DNA from 4 places in the Limnomicrobium aquaticum genome. Region 3 is predicted to be linked to each of the others. Evidence: riboswitches for the same ligand, from Rfam matches in the RefSeq annotation. Region 3 holds a riboswitch; each other region holds the start of a gene.

The links. A riboswitch is a leader RNA that binds a small molecule or an ion and turns the genes downstream of it on or off. The one in region 3 is predicted to bind cobalamin.
Positions count from the first base shown of each region.
Region 1: it holds a riboswitch for cobalamin, as region 3 does, so the genes downstream of both, cobU (bifunctional adenosylcobinamide kinase/adenosylcobinamide-phosphate guanylyltransferase) here and ABID16_RS13410 (ABC transporter ATP-binding protein) in region 3, are expected to answer to the same signal.
Region 2: it holds a riboswitch for cobalamin, as region 3 does, so the genes downstream of both, ABID16_RS08130 (energy-coupling factor ABC transporter permease) here and ABID16_RS13410 (ABC transporter ATP-binding protein) in region 3, are expected to answer to the same signal.
Region 4: it holds a riboswitch for cobalamin, as region 3 does, so the genes downstream of both, bluB (5,6-dimethylbenzimidazole synthase) here and ABID16_RS13410 (ABC transporter ATP-binding protein) in region 3, are expected to answer to the same signal.

Region 1 is NZ_JBEPMB010000001.1:616,462-621,912, forward strand. It holds gene ABID16_RS03065 (ferredoxin) at 1-415, shown strand, start outside; gene ABID16_RS03070 (hypothetical protein) at 419-763, opposite strand; gene bmt (betaine--homocysteine S-methyltransferase) at 1,106-2,113, opposite strand; gene ABID16_RS03080 (cobyric acid synthase) at 2,526-3,980, shown strand; cobalamin riboswitch at 4,006-4,347, shown strand; gene cobU (bifunctional adenosylcobinamide kinase/adenosylcobinamide-phosphate guanylyltransferase) at 4,410-4,922, shown strand; gene cobW (cobalamin biosynthesis protein CobW) at 4,928-5,451, shown strand, end outside.
Region 2 is NZ_JBEPMB010000001.1:1,622,062-1,627,512, forward strand. It holds gene ABID16_RS08115 (SufE family protein) at 1-334, shown strand, start outside; gene ABID16_RS08120 (DUF6456 domain-containing protein) at 650-1,459, opposite strand; gene ABID16_RS08125 (helix-turn-helix domain-containing protein) at 1,452-1,877, opposite strand; gene ABID16_RS08130 (energy-coupling factor ABC transporter permease) at 2,100-2,753, opposite strand; cobalamin riboswitch at 2,813-3,050, opposite strand; gene ABID16_RS08135 (hypothetical protein) at 3,257-3,646, shown strand; gene ABID16_RS08140 (Crp/Fnr family transcriptional regulator) at 3,757-4,452, shown strand; gene ABID16_RS08145 (ABC transporter substrate-binding protein) at 4,449-5,451, shown strand, end outside.
Region 3 is NZ_JBEPMB010000003.1:387,322-392,772, forward strand. It holds gene ABID16_RS13400 (Gfo/Idh/MocA family protein) at 1-474, opposite strand, end outside; gene ABID16_RS13405 (substrate-binding domain-containing protein) at 599-1,630, shown strand; cobalamin riboswitch at 1,745-1,959, shown strand; gene ABID16_RS13410 (ABC transporter ATP-binding protein) at 2,059-2,832, shown strand; gene ABID16_RS13415 (ABC transporter substrate-binding protein) at 2,847-3,794, shown strand; gene ABID16_RS13420 (FecCD family ABC transporter permease) at 3,824-4,807, shown strand; gene ABID16_RS13425 (xanthine dehydrogenase family protein molybdopterin-binding subunit) at 5,058-5,451, opposite strand, start outside.
Region 4 is NZ_JBEPMB010000001.1:812,644-818,094, forward strand. It holds gene ilvA (threonine ammonia-lyase) at 1-698, shown strand, start outside; gene arsC (arsenate reductase (glutaredoxin)) at 723-1,070, opposite strand; gene ABID16_RS04045 (aminotransferase-like domain-containing protein) at 1,113-2,531, opposite strand; gene ABID16_RS04050 (DUF1127 domain-containing protein) at 2,632-2,862, shown strand; cobalamin riboswitch at 3,110-3,328, shown strand; gene bluB (5,6-dimethylbenzimidazole synthase) at 3,372-4,076, shown strand; gene soxR (redox-sensitive transcriptional activator SoxR) at 4,095-4,532, opposite strand; gene ABID16_RS04065 (DMT family transporter) at 4,510-5,451, shown strand, end outside.

The DNA of each region.
Region 1 (5,451 bases), on a different contig from region 3:
GACAGCCTTCTTTCCATCAGACCAGCCTTACATGCCATTCCAGCAATGGGCGGTGCTCGCCGAGGGGCTTACGGCGTCGCCGTTCGGCATTCTCATTCACCCGATCTATGGGACATGGCACGGCTATCGCGCCGCTCTGGCCTTTGCCGATCCAATCGCTCCGGAGCGGCGCACCGTGTCGGGTGCACCCTGCGAAAGCTGTGTCGGGAAGCCGTGCCTGTCAACATGTCCGGTCGGCGCGATTTCGGCGTCGGGATTTGAAGTCGGTGCCTGCCGGGCTCATCTCCTTACGGAGGAGGGGCGAACCGGCTGTATGGTGGCAGGATGTCTGGCGCGCCATTCCTGCCCGGCCGGAGCAGAGTATCGCTATTCCGATGAGCAACTTCGCTTTCACATGGAAGCACTCTTCCGCTGAATTTCAGGCCTTGGGCCACGCCTTGTCCAGGCCGCCGGATTTAGCCACGCCTTCGCGGAAGGCGGCATAGGCGGGGTGCTGGCTGGAGCGCGCTATTTCCATCAGCCGGATCTGGAGACGGGCAGGGGCATTCGTCCCCAACCATTCGCCGGCGCGGGAGAGCTTCAACGAGTTCAGGAAACGCCCTTCAGCCGCAGCGTTGACGAAATGACTGATCCCGTCGAGTAACGCATCGTCCTGCGCCAGATTTTCCAGAACGAGCAGAAGCCAGGCCTTGTCCTGATCGTCAAGGTTCGAGAGCTTTGCCGCAACGGTCTCGCTGTCCGGAAAATTGGCCTTGGCGTTCATCGTCTCAGGTCCCTTGGTTTCGAATCGTCGGGTCTGGCCGGATCATAGGGGAGGACTGTTCCGTTCGCGACCGCAAGGATTGCGTTTTCGTTCGCGAGGCGCTGTCAGAGCTCCAATCGGTCGCGTTCTCTGACGATCTCGACTTCGCTTCCGTGAGCTCATGGTCTCCTAGGAGAAGAACGGAAGCGCCCACCTCAATAGGCGGTGTGGAAGGGTTACAGCAACGCAATACGACCTTGAAATTTCTGCATGGCGCACCTTCCCGACTGTTTCCAGCCGGCCCTGAAGGCGAAACATATCATCTTTCTCAGATCAGCATCGGCCTGAGTGCCGAACGGGGACTCAGCCGCGACGGCGACGGCGCTCGCCGCTGCCACCGCTTTCGGAGGCCATCTTGTTGCGCAGCGGGCCGATGCGGGTGACGACGTCATCGATCGTCGGGCGGGGGCCCTTCGTGTGGCTGTCGATGGCGCCACGGATCGAGCGCAGGTGATCACAGGACGTGCCGCAGCAGCCGCCAATGATGCGCGCGCCGGCGTCAATCGCCAGATGCGCATATTCGGCCATCAGTTCCGGCGTGCCGGAATAATAGATTTCAGCGCCGCGATATTCCGGGATGCCGCAATTGCCCTTGACGACGACGACGGCATTCGGATCCGCTGCCGTCATGTCGAGGAGCGAGGAGAGGATGTCTGCAGCGCCGACGCCACAATTGGCGCCGAAGGCGACCGGCTTGTCCGAGAGACCATCGGCCACCTGCGGCATGTCCTTGGGGTTCAGGCCCATCATGGTCTTGCCGGCCGTGTCGAACGAGCCGGTGTAAACGTAAGGCAGATCGAGCGCGATGGCCGCTTCTGCGGCAGCGCGGATTTCGTCCGGCGACGACATGGTTTCGATCCAGGCGATGTCGATGCCGCCGGCTTTAAGGCCTTCCATCTGCTCTTTGAAGGCGGAGACTGCATCATCATAGGTCATGGCGCCGAGCGGCACCAGAAGCTCGCCTGTCGGACCGACGGAGCCTGCCACGATGACCTTGCGGCCGGCCTTGTCGGCGACGGCGCGGGCGATTTCTGCAGCCTTCTTGTTCAGTTCGAAGACGCGGCCTTCGGCCTTGTGGAGCTTGAGACGCTGGCGCGTGCCGCCGAAGGAATTGGTGAGGATGATATCAGCACCGGCATCGACGAAGTCCTGGTGCAGTTTCGTGATGTTTTCGGGCTTGGATTCGTTCCACAATTCCGGAGCCTCGCCGGCCTCCAGACCCATGGCGAAAAGATTGGTGCCAGTGGCGCCATCGGCCATGAGTACGCCCTTTTCGGCCAGCAGCGCCTCTAACGGATTTGCAGTCGTCATCGTCGGATCCTCAATTTGATGCGAATGATATAAAGATATCTTTATATCATTTCAATCGCTATCTTCCCTTAGCTCTATAATTACCAATTATCCTTCCGTTTCAATAAAATAACTGGTCTCCCCGCGACCTGGAACGCGCAGCCGGGGTCGCCGCCAATAAAATAAATCGCCAATTCATAGATATTTAAGCTCTCAATAACTCTCCGGTAAGAATGTCCGGCTAATTGTTTTCGTGCAGCGGGGGACACCGCTCGCAACGCTTCCGGATCAGGTCTCGCGTACCGGAGGCGAGCGTATCTCGCAGTGTATGTGCGGGATGGCCAGTGAGTATCGGCAAGCCACATGGTTCGCTCGGCGACTGTGTGGCTTTCGCGCTTTTAAAGCATCCGTTGCGATGCTACCAACACGCCCCATGACCAAGACCATCATGCTTCAGGGGACCGGCTCGGATGTCGGCAAGACCGTGCTTGTCGCAGGGCTTTGCCGGATTGCGGCCAATCGCGGGCTGAAGGTGAAACCCTTCAAGCCGCAGAACATGTCCAACAATGCAGCCGTGTCCGACGATGGTGGCGAAATCGGGCGGGCACAGTGGCTGCAGGCCATGGCTGCGCGGGTGCCGTCCTCCGTTCACATGAACCCGGTTCTGCTGAAGCCGCAATCGGAAAATGGCAGCCAGATCATCGTGCAAGGCAAGGTGGTTGGGCAGGCCAAGGGCCGCGATTACCAGCGCCTGAAGCCGCAATTGCTGGGCGCTGTGCTCGAGAGCTTCGAGACCGTGAAGGCGGGCGCGGATATTGTCGTGGTCGAGGGCGCTGGTTCTCCCGCTGAAATCAATCTGCGGGCAGGCGATATCGCCAATATGGGCTTTGCGACGGCGGCGAATGTTCCCGTTGTTCTGGTCGGGGATATCGACCGGGGCGGTGTCATCGCCTCATTGGTCGGGACGCATGCGATCCTTCCGGGAGAGGATCGCGCGATGATCACCGGCTATCTGATCAACAAGTTTCGCGGCGATGTCAGCCTGTTTGATGAGGGGATCAGGCAGATCGAAGGATTTACCGGCTGGCCATGCTTCGGGGTCGTGCCGTGGCTCAAATCGGCCGGGCGTCTGCCGGCAGAAGATTCGGTCGTGCTGGAACGGCTGGTCTCAAAGGGCGCGGGCGCGTTGAAGGTGGCGGTGCCCATGCTGCCGCGCATTGCCAATTTCGACGATCTCGATCCGCTGGTGGCGGAGGAGCAGGTGGAGCTTGTCTTCGTCAAGCCGGGCGAGCCATTGCCCGCCGATGCCGGGCTTGTCGTACTTCCGGGCTCCAAGTCCACGATTGGCGACCTGAAGGCGCTCCGCGCCCTTGGCTGGGATCGCGATCTTCTCGCGCACCGCCGCCGGGGCGGCCGGGTGATCGGCATTTGCGGCGGTTACCAGATGCTCGGCAACCGGATCACGGACCCGCTCGGACTGGAAGGCGAGGAGCGGGAGATTGCGGGGCTCGGGCTTCTTGATGTCGAAACGGAGATGGCGCCGGAAAAGACGGTGCGGAATTCCTCTGCGCGCTCGCTGGAATATGACACACCGCTCACGGGCTATGAAATCCACCTCGGTGTAACGCAGGGTGTTGATTGCTCCCGACCTTCCGTGTCCATCGACAACCGGGCCGATGGCGCGATCTCGAGCGATGGGCGCGTGATGGGGACCTATCTGCATGGGCTCTTCGGCTCGGATGCGTACAGGCGGGCGCTTCTCGCCAGCTTCGGGGTTGAAGGTGGTGCTCAATCATATCGCCAGACGGTCGATCAGGCGCTTGATCAGGTGGCGGAGGAGCTTGAGGCGGTGCTGGACAAGCGGTGGCTCGGCAGTCTGCTCGATTGACATGCGCGTCCATCGCGCCTAACCCTTTTCCCGTTACTTGAATGGTTTCTCCGGGCAACCGGAGACGAAGAGGGAATGCGACGAAAGCCGCTTCATGCGGATTTCCAATCGCAGCCGACCCCGCGACTGTAGAACGGTGAGGTCGGCCCGTCACGCAAATCTGAAACTGCAATGGGTGCGGGCGTCAGGAATGCGCGAAAAGCCACTGGCATGCATGTCTTGAACAACCGGGGCCGGACGCCTCTTTTTCTACGAATCGTCCACCTCTCAAGATGCGCAGCAATGCCGGGAAGGCGAGGGCCGCCGATGGTCTTTTTCTAGACCGGGAGCCGTGAGCCAGGAGACCTGCCATTCTCCGTTCAGATCAGGCGCTCGCAGCACGGAGGTTGTCTTGGCGCAGGTTTTCAACGCTCCATCGAGAGCGGCGCGATGACGCGCAGCACATTCATTCTCGGCGGTGCCCGCTCGGGCAAATCCGCGCTTGCCGAACGGCTGGCGCGCGAGAGCGGCCTGCTGCTTCACTATATCGCGACCGGCCAGGCCTGGGACGCGGAGATGCGCGAGCGCATCGGCCAGCATCAAAGCCGGCGCGGGCCGGAATGGACGACCATCGAAGCGCCGCTTGAACTCACCTGCGCGATCACTCCACTGGACTTCGAGGAGAATACCATTCTCATCGATTGCCTGACGCTGTGGGTTACCAATCTGATGATGGCGGAGCGCGACGTGGACGACGCCTTCGACCGGCTAGTCTCCGCGATTGCCGGCGCAAAGGCGCGGATTTTCATCGTTTCCAATGAAGTCGGTCTCGGCATCGTGCCGGATAATGCCATGGCGCGCGCCTTTCGCGACCATGCCGGCCGGCTACACCAGAAAATCGCGGCTGTGGCCGACGAGGTTTATTTCGTGGCGGCCGGGCTGCCGCTCAAGATGAAGGGTTGACGAGAATGCAGAAGATACCGGCCACCGTAATCACGGGCTTTCTGGGTGCTGGCAAGACAACGATGATCCGCAATCTGCTGTCCAATGCGGGCGGCAAGAAGATCGCGCTGATCATCAACGAATTCGGCGATCTGGGCGTCGATGGCGAGGTGCTGAAGGGCTGCGGCGCGGAGAACTGCACCGAGGACGACATCATCGAACTCAACAATGGCTGCATCTGCTGCACGGTTGCTGATGATTTCATCCCGACGATGGAAAAGCTGCTGGGGCGCGACAACCTGCCGGATCACATCGTCATCGAAACCTCCGGTCTCGCCCTGCCACAGCCGCTCGTCGCCGCCTTTAACTGGCCGGGGATCAAGACGCGCGTGACGGTGGATGGTGTCATCACCGTGGTGGACAGCGCCGCCGTGGCAGCCGGGCGCTTTGCCGACGACCATGATGCCATCGACGCGCAGCGCGCCGAGGACGAGGGGCTGGACCACGAAAGCCCGCTGGAAGAGCTATTCGAAGACCAGCTGACGGCCGC
Region 2 (5,451 bases), on a different contig from region 3:
CAAGGCGCTGCCGGATCTCCCGGCCCACGAGAAGACGGCTGAAAACAAGGTGCAGGGCTGCGCCAGTCAGGTCTGGCTCGTCAGCCATAGGGGCGAAGGGGCAGACCCGGTCATGACCTTCGAAGGCGATAGCGACGCCCATATCGTGCGCGGGCTGGTGGCCATCGTGCTGTCCATCTATTCCGGCCACAAGGCCTCCGAGATTGCCGCAACGGATGCGATCGACACGTTCAACACGATCGGGCTGGTGGAGCACCTGTCATCGCAACGGGCGAACGGGCTGCGCTCGATGATCAAGCGGATCAGGGCGGAGGCGGTCGCGGCGGCGGGGTGAGCTTGCGGGTTTGAGAAGTCCCTTCCCAACCCTCCCCACAAGGGGGAGGGCTATCGCATTTGAAATTCCTGGGTGACGGTGTGCGGTCCTCTCCCTCTTCTCCCCTTGGGGAGAAGTGCCGAACGCAGTGAGGCGATGAGGGGTTCCCATCTTGCGCAGGGGTCAAGAGAACCCCTCATCCGGCCCTTCGGGCCACCTTCTCCCCAAGGGGAGAAGAGGGAGCCAAGACAATTTGCACCTTCATATTGGCCATATGCGATTGCCCTGCCCTTGTGGGGGAGATGGCGGCAGCCAGAGGGGGTATTTCGCCCCCCCTCACAACTCCGGCCGAAACCCCTCCTCGCCCCATTGCCGCATCTCGCGCCGCGCCGGCGGCGTGTAGTGCCGGTGCAGCGCCATTAGTGCCGTTTTCAGCATCAGTTTGGCCGAGCGCGGGGGCCATTGGCGTTCGCGTTCTACCGTTTCCAACCCCTTCATGAAGCAGCAGATGTCGAGCGCGACGCCGGAGAGTTCGGGGCCCAGCGCTGCGAGTGCGCGGTTGACGCGCAGGCGCGCGGCGATTGCCGTGTCGGAGAGATCGGCGACACTGCCTCGATCGCCCTTGACGGATGTGCCGAGGCGCGGCTCGAAGCGCATGGTGATCTGCGGCTGCAGCTGGCCGCGGGTGAAATCCAGATGCAGGCGTTCGCCGGCAGCCAGCGCCTCGCACGGGAAATAGGTCTCGCCCGCCCTGCCCTTCAGCCGCTCAAGCGCTGAAAGCGGTGATTCGGCGAGGTTGCGGGTGACACGGACGGTCTCGCCATCGACGGAAGCGGTTGTCTCCTCGATGTCGCGATGCGGGCGAGCAAAGTCCGGCTCGGGCGTTTCGTGGCGCGCCAGATAGGCTTGCGCCTCGGGCAGCGGGCGGATGCGCGTGCCTTCACGGGCGATCAGCCCCTGCCGGGCGGCGAGGAGCAGGATGGCGGGCGCAACGCCGAACCGTGCCGTCGGCGTCCGCAGTTCAAGCGTCGCGGCCGATGCACCCGTCTTTGGCGCGGCGGTCGCGCAAATCTGCGCACCGGCGGGCGGCAGGGATTTGAGGAAACGGAGCAGCGCCGGCACGGATTTCGTCGCATTCTCAGTCATTGGCGACCTCGCCGACATGGCCGAAGGCGAGAAGAGCGATGCGCTCGATCGCGGCGACGAATTCGTCGAAGTCGCGGTCGTCGCGGCGATCCTCGACGACCGCGCAGGCATGCGCCACGGTGGAGCGGTCGCGGCCGAAGCCCTCGCCGATGGTGGTCATGCGCATCTGCAGTGCGACATGGCAGACATACATGGCGATCTGACGGATATGGCAGGCGAGCCGACGACGCTCGCGGCGCATGCCGATGCGGTCGCTGCAGACGAAGAGAAATTCCGCCGTCATCAGCCGCACCGACTGGCAGATGATGCGTTCCGGCCGCGCATCGCGCAGCGCCGAAAGCGGTTGCCGGGCAGGTTGCCGCCTCGGCGCGCGGGGTTCGGTGCGCTCTGCCGCCCCCGGATCTTTGCTGAGATTCATGAAAGCCTCCTACGTGATAGGAATTTATTCATACACCCTAGAGGGATTCCATGGATGTTTGGAAGCCGCCCTCAGCAATCTATGATTGTTTTTTCTTAAGTTTTCGGAAATTTGACGAATGTTTTGGGATTTTTTTCCTCATATCCTGAAACTGTGCATCACGAAAGAAGGGCGGGCTCCGCGAGGAGCCCGCCCTTTCCAAAGGGTGAAACAGTAATTGGATCAGGCGAAGTTCAGCCGGCCAAGCTCCGTGAAGCGGGCGAGCGCGCCCGAATTGCGCCAGGTCTTCATGATCGTCACCGTCGTGAAAGTGATCAGCGCCTCGAGACCGAAGACGGGCATGTAGGCGAGCGCCCAGCGGCCCCAGTCGACAAGGGCGAAACTGTCATTCGAGATCATCAGCCAGAAGGCAACCATGGCGGAGACGCCGGCATAATAGACCGCATCGATGCGCAGCACGCGGGCGAAGCTGAAGCGGTCAGCCGCGTTTGCGGCAAAGAGGCGCTTGCCGAAGGTCTCGTGGACGGCCACCAGCGGCAGCATGAGGGAGAGCGAGTTGACGCCGAGATGGAGGAGATCCTGCGGCTCGAAGAAGAAGCCCTGCAGCAGGAGGCCGAGCGCGAAGCCCAGCATGGCCGGCGTAAAGCCGAAGAGCAGGTAGACGGTCGTTGCGCCGATCAGATGCAGTTCGGACGGGCCGACGGCGAGATGCCAGGACTGCATGAGGACGGAAAAGACCACCGCCGCAAGGCCGGTCTTGACGATGTTGAGCGGCGCGCGGACGAGCGCCGGGAGCTGCGTGGCCACAACGGCGAGTGCTGCGGCATTGGCGGCTGCCACGCGCAGGGGATCGATGATTCCAGGTTCGATATGCATATTCGTTTCCTTGCTTTGCGCCCACCGCGCAAAAGGTGTTTTGTCGAACCGCAGCCTTGTGGCTGCGGCGGTCCATGGCAGGTCTCCTGGCTTGCGGGTCTTCGCCTTTTCCTTCGCCTTATCGGTCATCTTTGCTGGCATGTCGCGCAGGGACATGCCTCAGACCAATGGCATTCGAAGGAAGGCTCTCCGCTCACAGTTGCGGGGGCAGCCACGGTTTCGGGTCCTGATGGATACGCCTCACCGTGTTCCCTTTTAATCCTCGCGCCTCAAGGCGCGATGGAACCACTGTGACAAGTGCTAGATGGTTTGTTGGCCGCGGGCAAGCGGGTGAGCGCCACAGACTTGTGGAGTTGCGCCAGCGCAAAGTCTTCCGTCGCGATCTGAGCTATCCGGTCTGATAACGGATGGAGAATCACCCCACCGATTGGGCAAGAATGCCGCATTGACGTTTCACGTCCTGCGGCCTATCCGTGGTGAAGGACGAGGGAATTTATCTGCCGATGCAGTCGAAACGGGCGACATTGACGGGGATCGTGACGCGCTTCTTCTGCGCGATCGCTCTCCTGTCGCTTGCGCTTTCAGCCCCGGCGGAGGCCAATTCGCGCGCGCTGTCGAGCGAAGAAATCGCAGCCTACATGCTGCCGGACGGCTCGCTGCCGTCGCTCTGCGTCACCATTCCAGATGGCTCCGGCCAGGGCAAGATCGTCAAGCTGGGGGCCGACAGTCTCGGGCTTCATCATCATGACGTGATCCTGCCCGTTCCAGCCGAGACGGCCGGCGCGCGCCTCGTCATCGTGGCCGAAGGGCTCGATCCGGCGCGACCGGATGCGCTTCGCCACCGTCTTTATCCGCCCGGCGCCGGCCCGCGCGCACCACCCGCATCCGCCTGACAGACCGAACCGGCGCCGCGACCTTGTCGTGCGGCGCCCTCTGTCACGAGCGGATCCGCGCCACACCCTCATCGAGGCGGCGCAATCCGCCAGCCAAGCGGAATTTTCCCATGCTTCATGTCAACACGCGGCAAGCGATCCTGCCGCATCCCGTCACCGTCCATATCGGCCTGAAACCGGTGGAGACGGTGAAATCCTTCGTCAACTTCATCGCGCCCGGCGAAGATCTCGGCGTTTCCGAGACGAGCCCGCGGCTCTACCGCGTTGTTGATGGCTGCCTTGCCGTCTACCACCTTCTGGCCGACGGACGCCGGCAGATCACCGACATTATCGGACCCGGCCGGGCGATTGCGCAGCAGCCCGCGCATGACGGCAACCGCTCGATCAAGGCGCTGACCTATACCGAGGTCGAGGTGCTGGACCCCGCAGCAAACCCCGCACTGGCAGCCGAGACCGCGCTGGAGGCGCTGATGCGGCTGACCCGCCACGCCACGCTGCTGGGCCGCATGAATGCTGCGGAAAAGGTGGCCAACGGGCTTCTCGACCTTGCCGAACAATTCCCCCGCAAGCTGCGCCAGGGCCGCCCGGTGCTGACGCTTTATCTGACGCGCAGCGATCTGGCCGACTGGCTGGGGCTGACGATTGAAACGGTGAGCCGCACGCTCAACCAGTTCAAGCGCGACGGCGTGATCGACTACGCCCATGCCGAAATCGTGACACTCACCCGCCCCGAGCGACTGAAGGAAATCGCATCCGGCAACAACCCGACGACCTCGGCGCGCAGCAGCAAGGGAAAAGCAGCATGACCATCTTCAAGTCACTGGCGCTTTCCGCCGCCGCTCTTCTCCTTGGCGCAAGCACCGCGCTTTCGGCCACCGTCACCGACGTTCTCGATCGCAAGGTTGAGCTCGCATCGCCGCCGCAGCGCATTCTGCTCGGCTTCAACTTCGAGGACTTCATGGCGGTCGGCGGACCGGGCGTCATGGACCGCGTCGTTGCCGTTTCCGCCCCCGTCTGGCGCGACTGGCGGCCGGGACAATATGCGGCCTATGTAAAGGCGATCCCTTCCATTGCCGACAAGGTGGATGTGGGCGATGCCGAGGCCGGCACGTTCTCCGTCGAAAAGGCGATTTCGGCGCGGCCGGATCTCGTCATCCTCGCCGCCTGGCAGTTCAAGGCGCTGGGCGAGACGGTGAAGCAGTTCGAGGCGGCGGGCGTCCCTGTCGTCGTCATCGATTACAATGCGCAGACGCTCGACAAGCATCTGCGCTCGACAACGGTTCTCGGCGCGGTGCTGGGCCAGCCGGAGCGGGCGAAAAAGCTCGGCGATTTCTACAAGGGCTCTGTCGAGGACACGATTGCCCGCGTGAAGGAAGCCCAGAAAACCGAAGGCGGTCCGCCGAAGAAGGTCTATGTGGAGCTTGCCCAGAAGGGTCCGGGCGAGTTCGGCAATTCCTATGGCGACACGATGTGGGCCGGGGTGATCGACATGGCCGGCGGCGTCAATATCGCCAAGGGTCAGGTCGGCAACTGGGGGCCGCTGCGTCCGGAATATGTGCTGTCCGCCGCGCCCGACGCCATTTTCCTCGCCGGCTCCGAATGGTTGAGCAAGCCGCAGGCCGTTTCGGTCGGCTTCGGCGCCGACCCGGCGGTCGTCAACCAGCGGATCGCCGCCTATCTGAAGCGGCCCGGCTGGGATCAGCTGCCGGCGGTGAAGGCGGGCGAGGTTCACGCCGTCTATCACGGCGGCAGCCGCACGCTCTCCGATTTCGTCTATGTGCGCTACATGGCGAAGGTTCTGCATC
Region 3 (5,451 bases):
GAAGAAGTCGACATGCACTGCGGTGAGCTCGCCGAGCGTCCCGGTCTCGATCAGCGCCTTGACGCGGCGGATGCCGGCAAGGAAGCGGCGATTCTGGATGACGGCGTGGACCTTGCCGGACTTTTCCGCAAGCTCGACCAGTGCCTTGGCTTCGGGAAGCGTGTTCGCCATCGGCTTTTCGGAAAGAACATTGCAGCCGGCTGCAAGACCGGCCTCGACAACTGCGAAGCGGGCCGGGGGAACGACGAGATCGAAGAGCAGATCGGGCTTCAGCTGAGTCAGCATGTCGGGAAGATCGTCGCTGATGGAAATGCCATCGAGCCCATGCTTTTCGGCGCGGCGCACGGCCACTTGCGGGTCGAGATCGACCATGCCGACGAGGCGCACATTGTCCTTCAGAAAGGGAATTTCACGAAGTGCTACGAGCCATCCATCGGACATAGCTCCGCACCCCGCCATGACGGCGGTCAGCATACCAGATCTCCTCCCAGAACGCCGCGCTTCCTCCGTCGCGGTCGTCTCGTAAACGTTTACGAAAGTTGCCATGGGTCTAGAGACGTGTCAAGAAAATCTTGGAAACGTTTACGAGGCACGCGTTATGAACATCCGTCGGCTGGCCGACCATCTCAATATTTCCATCGGAACGGTGTCACGTGCGCTCAACAACCGCCCCGGCGTTCACCCGGAAACACTTGAAAAGGTTCTCAAAGCAGCCACCGAACTTGGCTATGTCGCCAACCAGTCGGGGCGCTCGCTCCGGCGCGGGGCAACGAACACGATCGGCTTCGTCATCGAGACGGGCCATCCCGCGCATCAGGCCGGCGACCAGTTCTTCTATGTCGTGCTCGATGCGATGAACCTCTATCTCGCCGAACAGCGCTACGATCTGGTGATCCTGCCCTGCCATTCGGCGGACGATCCGGTCGAGTTCCTGTCGCGTGTCATCGCGCGCGGCATCGTCGATGCGCTGGTGATGACCGCCACGCGCCGCGTCGATCACCGCATCGCGCAACTGGCGAAGTCGAAACTCCCTTTCATGACGCTCGGCCGCAGCGAGACGCCGGGCAATTATTCCTGGATCGACCTTGATTTCGAGGGCGTGGCGCGCCGCTCGGTGCAGGAGGCCGTGAAGCTCGGCCACCGGCGCATCGCCGTCGGTTTGCCGGATAACGATGTCGCGCTCGGCTATCACTATAAGGCCGGTTATCTGAAGGGCCTGGCGGAGGCGGGTATCCCGGTGGATGAGAGCCTGCTCATCCGCGTGCCGACCAGCGAACTCGGCGGCTTCAGCCTCGGCAAGCAGGTGGCTGGCATGGCGGGCCAGCCGACGGCGCTGCTGCTCTGCTCCGAAGTGACGGCCGCCGGCGTCTATGCGGCCTTCGCAGAAATGGGGATTGAGGCCGGCAGGGATATTTCTGTCGTTGCCTTCCGCGAAAACCCGCTGATGCGCTTTCTCAATCCTGCGCCCGCCTGTTTCCGGCTCGACCTCGATGCGCTCGGCACGCGGCTGGGTGAAACGGTGCTCGATCTTCTGTCGCCTGACGAGGAGATCGGCCGCCGCCGGGGCGAGATCGTGCCGCTGACTTTCGTGCAGGGCAAGTCGCTTCAGCCGCCGCGCAATCCCGCGTGAGCCCGACAAATTAGCCTTGTCGTCACCAGCGAGCTTGACGCCTTCCGATTATGTAATGTAATAACATTACGTAATGAAGCGACGGCGGTCGTGCTTGACAATTGTCCGGCGCGGCGCATAACTGGCGGTGACGGTTCCTGAAGGCCAAGCCGGAAGGATTAATAGGGAACATGGTGAGGACGACCCGAATGGGGCCGAAACCATGGCTGCCCCCGCAACTGTAAGCGGTGAGGCTCTGTCAACGATGCCACTGGCCTGAACAAGGCCGGGAAGGCAGATAGAGCTTTGGACCCGCAAGCCAGGAGACCTGCCGTCAAGACACGTAGCAACCGGACGGGGTGTGCCGGGAAGTGCTGATGACCATCGGGCGCGTTTTGGCGTTCTGATGGCCGATCATCCTTCTCCAGCGCCGATTGCCGAGAGATGAGATGACCTTGACTGCGCTCAAAGCCCAGGACCTGACCTTCCGCACCGCAAACGGCGCGTCGATTGTCGATTGCGTTTCACTCGACATCCGCAACGGCGATCGCCTGGCCATCATCGGCCCGAACGGGGCAGGCAAGACGACGCTGCTGAAACTGATGTGCGGCATGAGCCGCCCGTATGCCGGTTCCGTCGAGCTTGACGGCAAGCCGCTTCATGGTCTCAAACCCATCGATCGCGCCCGCCAGATTGCCGTCGTCGGCCAGGCCGACCAGCCGGACCGGCGCATTTCGGTTCGCGATTACGTCGCGCTCGGCCGCATTCCGCATGCGATGCGCAAGACGCGCGCGGAGGAGGCCGCGTTGATCGACGCGGCCATGGAACGCACAGGACTTTCAGCTCTCGCCAGGCGCGAAATGGGACTTCTCTCCGGCGGCGAGCGCCAGCGGGCGCAGATTGCCCGCGCGCTGGCGCAGGAGCCACGCTTTCTTTTCCTAGACGAGCCGACGAACCATCTCGACCCGCGTGCTCGCGGTGCGCTGCTGGCGCTGGTCGCGGAACTCGATCTGACGGTGGTTGCCGTTCTCCACGATCTCAATCTCGTGCCGGATTTCGCCACCCGCGTGGCCGTCATGCGCGACGGCCGGCTCGTCTCCTCGGACGAGAGCCTGTCGCGCGATCTGGTGCGCGAGGTCTTCGGTATCGATCTGCTGCGCCTGCCGCATCCGCATGAAAACCGCGAGCTGACGGTTTTCGACCTTTCCATGACCCATCACTGACCGAGAGAACCATCATGAGACGCCTGACCCTCGGCCTGCTGCTGTCGCTGGCCGCAAGCTCCGCCTTTGCCTTTCCTGTCACGGTCGATAGCTGCGGTAAGCCGCTGACCTTCGAGGCCGCCCCGAAGCGGGCCGTCATCAACGACATCAACATGTCCAAGATGGCCTTCGCGCTCGGCCTCCAGCCCGAAATCGTCGGCATCACCGGCGTGTCCGGCTGGTACAAGCTGGACGACGAATTCAAGAAGGAGCAAGGCTCGATCCCGGAGCTTGCGCCGAAATATCCGACGATGGAAAACATCCTCTCGGCCAATCCCGATTTCTTCTTCGCCGGCTGGTATTACGGCATGAAGCCAGGCGGCGAGGTGACGCCGGATACGCTGGCGGAGCACGGCATCAAGACACTGGTGCTGACGGAAAGCTGCGTCCATCTCGACAAGAACCGCCCCGCCGCCTCCATGGACCTCTTGTTCGGCGACATGGACAAGCTCGGCAAGATTTTCGGCAAGGAAGCCGAGGCTACGAAGCTGATTGACGGCTGGAAGGCGCAGCTGGCCGAGATCGGCGCCAAGGTCGGCAAGAATGCCGGCACGCGGGTCTTCCTCTACGATTCCGGAGAGGACAAGCCGTTCACGGCCGGCAAGTTTGCCATCCCGAGCGCCATGATCGAGGCCGCCGGTGGCACGAACATCATGGCCGACATGCAAACCAGCTGGGGCAATGCGGACTGGGAAACGGTCGCCGCGCGCAATCCGCAATTCCTCGTCCTCCTCGATTACCAGGATGGCGCCGGCTACAAGAAGCTGCTGGATTTCCTGAAAAACCATCCGGCGATGAAGGAAACCGACGCGGTGAAGAACAATCGTTTCGTCGCACTCCGCTATGAAGAGCTGACGCCCGGCCCGGACAACGTCAAGGCCATCGACAAGATCGCCCGCGCGCTGCATCCGGAAGCGTTCTGAACGTGACCACTCGGTTTGTCTTTGGCGTGATGGCGGCAATCCTCGCTGTCGTCATCCTCGCCTGCATTTCGGTCGCCTATGGATCGACGGTGATCCCGCTGGATCAGGTCGCCGGCGCGATAGCCCGCGCCATGGGGCTGAGCCACGCCAGCGTGCCAACCCCAATTGACCGCATCATCGTCGACCTCCGCCTGCCGCGCGCGCTGGTGGCGATTGCAGTTGGAGCGGGGCTCGCGGTCATCGGCCTGCTTCTCCAGACGATCACACGCAACGATCTCGCCGATCCGTTCCTCTTCGGTCTCTCTGCGGGGGCGGCGGCGGGGGCCGTTGCGGTCATCACCCGTGTTGGCGACCAGCTCGGCGTCTTCACCCTGCCGATTGCGGCCTTCACCGGCGGCATGTGCGCGACCGGGGCGGTGCTCTTTTTGTTGCGTCGTACGGAGGGGCAAGGGAATGAGCGGCTGGTGCTGGCCGGGCTTGCCGTGTCGTTCCTCTTCACGGCGGTCACCAATTATCTCGTCTTTTCCGGCGACCAGCGCGCTGCCCATTCAGTGCTCTTCTGGACTATGGGCGGACTGGGGTTGTCGAGCTGGCACAATATCGGCATCGGTCTTGCCGGCGCCGGGCTGGTGCTGGCCTATACGCTGGCGCGCCACCGGCAACTCGATGCGCTATTGGGCGGCGCCGAAACGGCGGAAAGCCTCGGCGTGCCGGTGAAGCGCCTGCGCAACGTCACCTTTCTGATCGCCAGCTTCTCGACGGCGCTGCTTGTCTCGATCACCGGAGTGATCGGCTTCATCGGCCTCATGGTGCCGCATATCGCGCGCACCTTTGCCGGGCCGCTGCATGCGCGGCTGGCGATTGTTTGCAGCCTGATCGGGGCTGAGCTGATGCTCGGCAGCGATCTGCTGGCGCGCACGCTTCTGCCGCCGCAGGAACTGCCGGTGGGCGTGGTGACAAGTTCCATCGGGGCGTTTTTCGTGATTGCCATGCTGATGCATGGGAAGCGTTGAGCGCCGGATAATCATTACAAAGCAAGCGTTTCGGGTGCGGCAGCCCCCTCATCCGACCCTTCGGGCCACCTTCTCCCCGATGGGGAGAAGAGGGAATATGCCGCGGCGCTCTCGGGCATCCTCGCCCCATCGGGGAGAGGTCCGCCGAGCAAAGCGGAGGCGGGGTGAGGGGGTGCCGCGAGCGCTGAGAAACAAGCTGGGCATCGCGCCGCAGCGCCTGAACTCTCATCCGCTATCTTCCGTCAGCGTCTCATTTCGCCGACTGGATTGCCTGCCATATCCGCTGCGGCGTCGTTGGCATTTCGATATGGCCGATGCCGTAGGCGCGGTAGAGCGCGTCAGTGACGGCATTCAGCGCCGCCGGTGTTGCGCCGATCGTGCCGGCTTCACCGGCGCCCTTGATCCCGAGCGGGTTGATGGTGGAGGGCACATGCGCGCCGTTCCAGTCGAACATCGGCAGGTTGTCGGCGCGCGGCATGGCATAATCCATGAAGCTTGCCGTGAGCAGCTGGCCATCCTCGGCATAGACCGCGCCTTCCGTCAGCGCCTGACCGATGCCCTGCACGATGCCGCCATGAACCTGGCCCTGGAGCAGGATCGGGTTCACCACGACGCCGAAATCGTCCATCACCGTATAGCCGACA
Region 4 (5,451 bases), on a different contig from region 3:
GTGGATTGTCCTCCGGCGTCACCGGATATCTGGCGGGAACCGTAGTGAGGGAGGGCTTTACCTTCTGCGAGCCGGAGGGCGCGCCGAGTCTGAAGCGGGCGCTGGAGGCGGGCGGGCCTGTGACGCTCTCCAAGGTCGACAATTTTGTCGACGGAGCGGCGGTCGCCCGGATTGGCGATCTGAATTTCGCGGCGCTTTCGACCTTCTCGCCCGATCAAGTCATGACTATTCCCGAAAACGCCATCTGCGTCTCGATGATCGAAATGCTGAATATCGAGGGCGTGGTGCTGGAGCCTGCCGGGGCGCTGTCGATAGCCGCGCTCGCGCAGATGCCGGCGGAGCGATTGAAGGGTAAGCGCGTCGTCGCCATCGTATCGGGTGGCAATTTCGATTTCGAGCGGCTGCCGGATGTGAAAGAGCGCGCCATGCGCCACTCCGGTCTCAAGAAGTATTTCATTCTGCGGCTTGCCCAGCGTCCCGGCGCGTTGAAGGATTTCCTGAACCTGCTCGGTCCAGAGGATGACATCGCTCGTTTCGAATATCTAAAGAAATCCGCCCGCAATTTCGGCTCGATCCTGATCGGGATAGAGACGGCCAAGCCTGAGAATTTCGGACGTCTCACTGAAGCCTTCGAGGCTGCAGGCCTTGGATATCAAGACATTACCGAGAACGAAATCCTATCTAGTCTTATTATCTGAATATTCTATAATCGAAATATCAGATTATAGAATTTCTGCCACCTGCTCCTTCGGACGGCCCAGGCGGATGCCTTTTTCGGAGATCACGATGGGGCGCTCGATGAGGATCGGGTTGGACAGCATTGCGTCCAGAAGATCGTTGTCCGTCAGCGACGGATCGTCGAGGCCCAGTTCTTTGTAGAGCGGCTCCTTGCGGCGCATGATCTGCCGCGGATTCATCTCGAGCGCCACAAGCATGCGGACAAGCTCGGCGCGCTCCGGCGGGTGCTTCAGATATTCAACGATCGCGGGATCGTGACCCGCTTCACGGATCATCTCCAGCACGGCACGGGAGGTTGAGCAGCGGGGATTATGCAGGATGGTGATGTTCAAGATGCGTTCCGGGTCATGCGTTGCCGATGCCCGACGCGTCCGTCAGGCATCCGTGTCATACCCGGTCTGGCCGGCGTCGATGAGCGCTTTCAGCGTTTTCAGCCCGTTTTCAACATCTTTCCGGTCCTGGGGCGAGGAATAGCTGATACGCACGGCGTGGTGAACCTTGTCGGAGCGCGCCGGCTTGAATTCGTCCTCGTCGTCGATGAGGATGCCACGGTCAAAGGCAGCCTGCTTGTAGGTGCCGGCGTGCCAGGGCTCGGGCAGCCGCAGCCAGAAGAAGGGCGCGCCGCGCTGGTGGCTGATGTCAAGATCGCCGAAGATCGCCTCCACCATTTCCTCGCGCGCCCGGCATTCGGCCAGAACCTGCCGGCGGATCGTGCTTGCGGTGCCGGACAAGACGAGTGACGCGCAGAGTTCGAAAAGCAGGAAGGGAATGCCGCCGGTCGAGAGCTTGTGGGTGATGTTGACGCGTGCGGCGAAATGCGGCGGGCAGGCGACCCAGCCGCCGCGCACGCCGGCGGCCACGGACTTCGAAAGCCCGCCGATATGGAAGGTCTTGTCGGGCGCGAGTTCGGCGAGGAAGGGCAGGCCGTCCTCGGCCATGGCGCCATAGAGATTGTCCTCTATCAGCCAGACATTATGGGTCCGCGCGATCTCCGCAATCGCCTTGCGCCGCTCGACCGACAGCGTGACGGCGGTCGGGTTCTGGGCAGACGGCATGAGGAAGATGGCCTTGGGATGCTTCTGGGCACAAACGCGCTCCAGATCGTCCGGCAGAATGCCGACCGCATCGGAGGCTACGGTGACAATGCGCCGGCCGGTCATGGCTGCTGCGCGCGACACCTGGGCATAAGTCAGTTCCTCGAAGGCGATATAGTCGCCCGGCTGCGAAATCGCGTGGATGACCGACATGATACCGGCATGCGCGCCAAGAACGGGAACAATGCAGTCGACCGTGGGCTGCCAAGAGGCGTTGGAAAGCCACTTGCGCCCCGCTTCCTTCCAGCGTTCCGGTATGATGCGGGTGTAGCTCGAAATCTCGTCGCGATAGTCGCGCACGGTGCGCGTCAGGAATGTCTCGATCGGGCCTGATTGTCCCACATCGGGCGCTGCGGTCGTATCAAACCGCAGCTTGCCCGCAGGCGGGACGGGCAGGCGGGTGCCTGAGAAGGCGCTGACGATGCGGTCGCGTCCGTCATTGGCCGGCTCCTCCTGTTGCTGCAGGACATACGTGCCGCGCCCAACCTCGCCCGAGACAAGGCCACGTTCGCGCACCAGGGCATAGGCCCGGCCAATTGTACCGATTGTCACCTTGATGTCATAGGCCAAGTCGCGCTGGGGCGGAAGCTTTGCGCCGGGCGGCAGAATGCCGGCGGCGATGTCGGCCTCGATCTGATCGGCCAGCCGCACATAGAGCGGTCCCGAACCTTCCTGCAGTGATGGTAGCCAATTTGTCATGGTGACAATTATCCGTATTGCAGCAATCTGCGAGTCAATTGATAAGGCATTATAGCTAGGTTTCAGCGGTAGGCAAGAAAGGTCCGCAAGAAGGGTGACAATGATGGAAACGATGGAGACAATGATGGACGGTGTATCGCTCGAACGGGCCCCGGTCACGACCGTGACATTTGGTACCCGCGTTGCGAAAGTCCTTGCCGCACTCCGCTGGGCCTTCGTTCTCAATCGCTCGCGCATTGCGCTTTCGGAACTGACCGACGAGCAGCTCGCGGATATCGGGGTCAGCCGGTATGAGGCCGAGCGCGAGTGCCGCAAGGTGGGGCTGTTTTGAGTCGCGCCTCTCCCCGTGTGGGAGAGGACGGAAAATCAGCACCTTAGCTTTAGCTAAGTGCCAGATTTTCCAGGTGAGGGGTCCCGATTGGGCCCCCAAGCATCTGACGCAATCACACCTCACCAAGCCTGCCGGGCCAATCGCCTTCGGCCTGCCGGGCCAATCGCCTTCGGCTTATTGGGGCATGCTATCCTCTTCCACAAAGGGAGAGGAGGGCGTCCTCCCTTGCCTTCCCACTCTCCCTATGCAATCTCCTTCCGTGTCAGGTGCCCGCGCAAGCGGGAGAATCGGGAAGCCGGTCAAAATCCGGCGCGTGCCCAACGCTGTGAGAGGGGACGCTGGTCGCATGTTGGAGCCATCGCTCTTTTTGGGCGGGCTACAGGCCACTGGAGTGATCCGGGAAGGCCCAAGCGACTCTGGCGGTTGATCCTCAAGCCAGAAGACCGGCCTGGCGAGATAGCCTCAGCCTGCGCGGACGGCGGGCGGGTTTCGCATTGCGGGGATTTGCGATGGCGAAGCTTGATCTTGCGGCAGAGTGCGATGCGCTCGCCGAGGCGGGAGCCTTTTCATCCGATGAGCGGGCGGCCGTTTACCGCGCTATCCAGACGCGCCGCGATGTCCGCAGCCAGTTTCTGCCGACACCCTTGCCGGATGACCTTGTCCAACGCCTTTTGAACGCGGCCCATAGCGCGCCTTCCGTCGGCTTCATGCAGCCCTGGAATTTCATTCTTGTGCGGAAGCCCGAGACCAGGGCGCGTGTCGCGCAGGCCTTTGCCCGCGCCAATGCGGAAGCTGCGGCGATGTTCGAGGACGAGCGGCAGGCGGCCTATCTGCGGCTGAAGCTCGAAGGTATTGAACAGGCGCCGCTGTCTATCTGCGTCACCTGCGATCCGACGCGGGGCGGCAGGGTGATCCTGGGGCGCACGCATAATCTCAGAATGGATGCCTATTCCACCGTCTGTGCGGTGCAGAATCTCTGGCTCGCGGCCCGCGCGGAGGGCGTGGGCGTCGGTTGGGTCAGCATCTTCCATGAAGACGAGGTCAAGGCCTGCCTTGGGATTCCGACGCATGTCCAGATCATCGCCTGGCTTTGCGTCGGCTTTGTCGACAGGCTCTATACGGAGCCGGAACTGGCCCTCAAGGGCTGGCGGCAACGGCTGCCGCTTGAGGAGCTGGTGTTCGAGGAGGGCTGGCAGGGCGAAGGGGGCAGGTGATTTCCCATTTCATTAGGCTTATGGCTTCAGAAGAAGGGCACCGGAGCCCGATTCTGCAAGGTGGTCGTCCTTGTTCAGCAAGGGACACCTCTCCACGCTGAGACATCCGCAGCCGATGCACAAGGACATCTTGTCCCGGAGCGCCGTCAGAAGCGCGATGCGTCTGCTGAGGCTGTCATGCCACCGTTCCGCCAGACGCGCCCAGTCCTGTGTAGACGGCATTTCGCCGGACGGAAGGATCGCAAGGGCAGCAGCGATCTCCGAAAGCGGAATGCCTACGCTCTGAGCCACCTTGATGACAGCAATTCGCCGCAGGACGGCGCGGGGATAGATCCTTTGTTTCCCGGCCGTGCGCTCGGCCGCGATCAATCCCTTCCGCTCGTAGAAATGCAGCGTCGAAATCGGCAATCCGCTGCGCCTTGCTACTTCGCCGATGCTCAATCGTGTCTTCGGCATGAGATTCTCCTTGATCTCAACCAATGTTGAGGTTGTAGAAGCAGGCTGTCAACTCCGGGAGACAGGCATGACGCCAGCAGAAAAGTCAGGTTTAGACACGCCGCAACCCTGCGATCACAGCGGCGAGCCGCCCGCTTCATCGCGATCCGGCCTGAAGGTCGGCCTTCTCATTCTGCTGGGCTTTCTATGGAGCTTCCGGATCGTCGCGATCAAGGAGGCAAGCCTCGCCGGAATTTCGACGCAAGTAACAGTTTCCGCTTCAATCATTGGGATGGCCATTGTCTTCTCGACGATCGCGCTTATCCGCGCCTCATGGCCGCCACTCGATCGAGCGACCATCACATTTTACATCATCGACGGCATTCTGGGGTTCGTGATGCCCTTTATCCTGGAAGGCGTCGTTGCGCCCAGACTGCCGGTTTTCGTGTTTGTCGTCATCATTTCCACCATGCCGGTGATCACCCTTGCGCTTGCGGCGGCCACCGGTACGGAGCGCGTGACGGCGATTAAGCTGCTGACCATCGGACTCGGTTTCTGTGTCGCGCTTCTCGTGGCCTTCGACACGGGTTTTTCCGGATCGGTGCCGCATTTCGATTGGGTCTTCCTCCTGCCTGCTTTTGGCGTGCCCGTGTTTTATGCGGCCAACACCGTGTTCGTGGCGTCGCGCTGGCCCAAGTCGGCGGATGCGATCCATGTGGGGCAGGCGCAGGCTTTGGTCCTATCGGTAGCGGCACTGCTCGGATTTGCGGTGTCGGGTTCTCTCGGGGAGCTGGCGGAGGTCGGTCGCAACATACCCGCGGTCATGTCGATTTCGCTGGGCGAGGGCGTGGCCCTGCTGATCTATCTGAAGATTATCCGGGATTTCGGCGCCACGACTGTTGCATTCGCAAACTATATTTCTCTCGTGTTTGCGGCAGTT